DNA from 2 places in the Glutamicibacter sp. ZJUTW genome. Region 1 is predicted to be linked to the other one. Evidence: riboswitches for the same ligand, from Rfam matches in the RefSeq annotation. Region 1 holds a riboswitch; the other holds the start of a gene.
What was found. Region 1 has a riboswitch for S-adenosylmethionine ahead of F0M17_RS03020 (hypothetical protein). Riboswitches for the same ligand answer to the same signal wherever they lie in the genome.

Region 1 (2,198 bases):
GGAACCTCGAAAAGCGTGCCGACCTCGATGCCCAGCACCTCGCACAAGCGCAGCAGCGTCGCCACCGATGGGCTGGTCAGGTCGCGCTCCACGCGCGAGAGGAAGCCCTTGGTCAACCCGGAGAGCTCGGCGACCTGGTCAATGGTCATCCGCTGGGTCTGCCGCACCCCGCGCAGCCGCGCACCGATGTTGATCGCAGCACCGGTTGGTTCAACGGGCAGGGTTTTCATCGTTTGGCTCCATCAACGTCGTGGGCGGCAGCTGCAGCCGCAAGCACTGGGTTTTCACGGCCTGCGGGCAAGTTTACCAATGGTAAACACGCGATGCCCTAGCACGGGCTCACCACGGCCACTAGACTCTGTCCATGGACAGCACCAAGGACAGGCTCTGCGGGTACCTGGGCGAGGCACGCGAGAATGCGATCTTCAAGGCCGAGGGCCTGGCCGAGCAGCTGGCCCGCACCCCGCTCACCCCTACCGGCACCCATATCCTGGGCGTGCTGCACCATCTGGTGATCAACGAATACGAGTATTTCGGCACCTGCCTGCAGCGCGAGGCCAACGACGCCTATGTCCGCGAGTTCATCTCGCCTCATGATCCCGACGCTGATTTCCTTCCGCCCGCGGACATGGACGGGCAGCAGCTGATCGGCCTGTACCGCAAGGCCATCGCCTTCGCGGACGAAGGCATCGCCGCCTTGGCCCTGGATTCTGCAGTGCACGTCCCGTGGTGGGGGCCGGCCGGGCATACCACCTTGGATCATCTGCTCATCCATGCCTTGGCCGAGACCTCCCGGCATGCAGGGCAGCTGGATATCATCCGCGAGCAGCTCGACGGCCGTGCCGGCTGGACCGCGACGCTGGATTTGCTGCCCGGCTACACCACGGCGCAGTGGGCTGAACACCGCCAGAAGCTGCAGCAGCTGGCCGATTCCCTGGCCCCGGAGAACTGACCGGAAGTCATATTACGCAGTACGGCTTCATCTGGCGCCGCATGCGGCGGTACGCTCGGAATTGTTGCTTCACGAGACGCGGCGCCAAGCTCCGACTGGCCGCGCACCAACCCCAAGTTCATGGGTGGTTCGGATGAAGAAGCGGTCCGCGCATCAACTGGTGCACGGGCAAGAGCTCGCCAGAGAGTTGATATCCATGGCTATCCCGATTCTTCCCATCATCGACCGCCAGACCGGCCAGGTGCAGTTCACCGCCGAGGGCCGCTGGTGCACCCGCTACGTTGCGGACCCGCTCCAGCTCGAACGCCTCATCGCGCGCTGCTCCCGCCGTCCGGCCTTCGACCCGGACACCTCAGAATTGCTGCTGGTGGTGCCGGCGGCCGGGAATCCGGCCGGCAGGCGCCATGCATTTAGCCTTGCCAAATTCCCAAGTTCAGGGGCGCTGGCTAAAGTGGAAAGCTGAGCCGATCCACGGGTTTCCATGGGAAACCCCACGTTCCAGGAGAGCCTTTTCGAGATGCCACAGCACCCAGTCGCCGAACCAACCAAAGCGCAGATCCAGCGATGGCGCAAGTATCTCGCCGATGAAGTCGCCGAGGGCGCCATCTACCGCGCCCTGGCGGAAAAGAAGTCCGGGCAGGAACGGCAAATCCTGCTGGGCCTGGCCGAAGCCGAAGCACGCCACGAATCCCACTGGCGCACGATGCTCGGCGAGCATGCCAAGGAAGTCCGCCCCTCGCTGCGCCGCACCATGCTGCGCTTCCTCGCCCTGCACTTCGGGTCGGTGTTCGTGCTGGCCATGGCCCAGCGCTCCGAAAGCAGCTCCCCCTACCGCCATGACAAGGACGCCACCGCGCAGATGGCTGCCGACGAGCAGGTCCACGAGGAAGTCGTCCGGGCCCTGGCCACGGCAGGACGCGCACGGCTGTCGGGCAACTTCCGCGCCGCGGTCTTCGGCGCCAACGACGGGCTGGTATCCAACCTGGCATTGATCATGGGCATCGGCGCCACCGGCGTTTCTTCGGCCTTCGTGCTGTTCTCCGGCATTGCCGGCTTGCTGGCCGGAGCGCTGTCCATGGCGGCCGGCGAATACGTTTCGGTGCGTTCCCAGCGCGAGCTGCTGACCGCCTCGCGGCCCACCCAGGTCACGCTGACCGCAGCCCCGAACCTGGATCTGGACGCCAACGAGCTGGTGCTGATCTACAAGGCCCGCGGCATGAGCGACGAGGACGCCGAGCACCGGGCC
Region 2 (2,198 bases), 360 kb from region 1:
GTGCCGGCGCGGTTGCCCGGCGGAGATCGCTAGGTCTTCGATGACACCAGCCGCGCCGTTCCCGGTGCTGCGTCCCAAGACGATAACGCGGTCAGCCAAGGTCAAAGCCTCGTCCACGTCATGGGTCACCATGAGTACCGTGGTGGGGAATGATGCGTGAATTGAGAGCAGCAAATCCTGCATCTTCAGGCGGGTCAGGGCATCGAGTGCGCCGAAGGGCTCATCGAGAAGCAATACGCCCGGGCGGCGGGCCAGCGCGCGAGCCAGCGAAACACGCTGGGCCATGCCGCCGGAAATCTCCCGCGGGCGCAGGCTGGCTGCATGGCTCAGCCCGGTCAGCTCGATCAGCTCATCAATCAGCGCGTCGCCAGAGGCCTTCTCGGTTCCTGGGGCCAGACCCAGCGCAATGTTCTCGCGCACCGATCGCCACGGCAGCAGCCGTGGTTCCTGGAAAGCAACGGCGCATAGCTCGTTGATGCCGTTGACCTCGTGGGTGCCTGTGCGGATGTCACCGGTGGAGGGGTGGTCCAACCCGGAGACCGAACGCAGCAGCGTGGATTTTCCGCAGCCGCTGGCGCCTAGGATCGCGAGTACTTGGCCGGCTGGAATGTGCAAGTTGATGTCGGCCAGCACGGTGCGGCTTTCCTTCTTTGTGGTGAAGGTCCGCGACACGTTGCTGAATTGGACGTCCAGTGCGGTTGAGGTGGTTGAAGTTGCCTCGGGCGCTGCAATGGTAAGAGCCATATCAATCTCCATCGGTCCTGGCGGTAGCACCGGCCTGCGGAGGTGGAGCTCCGAAGGTGGTTGCTGCGGCGTCAAAGAGCCAGATCTCTCGGCCGCTCGGGATGGTTACCCTTCTATTACAGCGAGTCGAACGATTTGGACGCAAATCTTGCGTAACATGAAAAAATCTTCGACAACTGCGTCACATTGCCCAGAAATTTCGTTATTTATTTCACCTAGGTCCGGTTTGATCGACTGCAAGCCAATCCGTGCAACTCATCTTCGATGGGACGGCGATTAGGCTGTGGGAATTGAGCCTAGGGCCTCCACGCTCTGAGGCGAAATATGACTTCGCGGCTTGGAAGGGCCGGATTATTACCGTTACAAATGAATGACGACCCATCCAGAGCGGCTGAGAGATCTGGCTCCATGACGCCGCAGCAACCACCCGAAGAGCGGGACGGTGCTACCGCCAGGACCGATGGAAAGAATTGAGAACCCTGATGCCTATTGGCGAATCACCGAATGCCCCAGGGCTGGACTTCAACCAGCTCAGCGATCCTTCGCAAGCCAGCGCTCTGGAACTGGACAAGTTCGAGGAGCAGCTGCCCACCCGGCAGCTGCTCAAGATCACCCCTGGCCCCGGCGCGGATGAGCAGTACGACCGGCTGGCCGAAATCTTCCGCCCGGTCTTCGCCCAGATCGCCGCGACCGCCAAGGACCGCGACCTGAACCGCGTGCTTCCCTTCGAGCAGGTAGGCCTGCTGAACCGCGAGCGCTTCGGCGCACTGCGCCTTCCCGTGGCCGACGGCGGCTACGGTGCGCGGCTGGTGGATGTCTTCCGCCTGCTCATCGAGCTCTCCGAGGCCGACTCCCATGTAGGCCAGCTGTGGCGCGCGCATATCGCTTTTGTCGAGAATGTGCTGGCACTGGAAGACGAGGCGCTGCGCAAGAAGTGGGTGGCCCGCATCGCCGCCGGGCAGATTGTCGGCAACGCCTACACCGAGCGCGGCGGCAACGCCCTGGGCACCTTGAATACGAAGGCCAGCTTCGTGGACGGGCGCTGGGTAGTCGACGGCGAGAAGTACTACTGCACCGGCACCATCTTTGCCGACTGGACCACTGTTGCGGTGGCCCACCCTGAGCTTGCCGGACGCCAGATCGCGGTGGTGTCCACCCAGCGCAGCGGCGTCAAGATCCTCGATGACTGGGACGGATTCGGCCAGGGCCTGACCGGAACCGGCACCACCGAATTCCATCAGGTCCCGGTGGACTGCTTCATGCCGCAGCAGCGCAACGACTCCGAAGCGGCGATCTTCCAGCTGGTGCTCATGTCCGTGCAGGCAGGCATCGCCCGCGCCGCGCTGAACGACCTGCGCAGCGCCGTGCAGGCACGCACCCGCATCTTCACCACCGGAACCGGGGTGCCGGTGTACCAGGAACCCCAGGTCCTGCAGCTGGTGGGCGAGGTGTCC

Region 2: it holds a riboswitch for S-adenosylmethionine, as region 1 does, so the genes downstream of both, F0M17_RS01285 (acyl-CoA dehydrogenase family protein) here and F0M17_RS03020 (hypothetical protein) in region 1, are expected to answer to the same signal.

Annotation. Positions count from the first base shown of each region.
Region 1 is NZ_CP043624.1:621,446-623,643, reverse strand. It holds gene F0M17_RS03030 (cupin domain-containing protein) at 1-230, opposite strand, end outside; gene F0M17_RS03025 (DinB family protein) at 365-952, shown strand; SAM riboswitch class IV at 1,020-1,133, shown strand; gene F0M17_RS03020 (hypothetical protein) at 1,149-1,415, shown strand; gene F0M17_RS03015 (VIT1/CCC1 transporter family protein) at 1,470-2,198, shown strand, end outside.
Region 2 is NZ_CP043624.1:262,353-264,550, forward strand. It holds gene F0M17_RS01280 (ABC transporter ATP-binding protein) at 1-744, opposite strand, end outside; SAM riboswitch class I at 750-852, opposite strand; SAM riboswitch class I at 1,120-1,211, shown strand; gene F0M17_RS01285 (acyl-CoA dehydrogenase family protein) at 1,227-2,198, shown strand, end outside.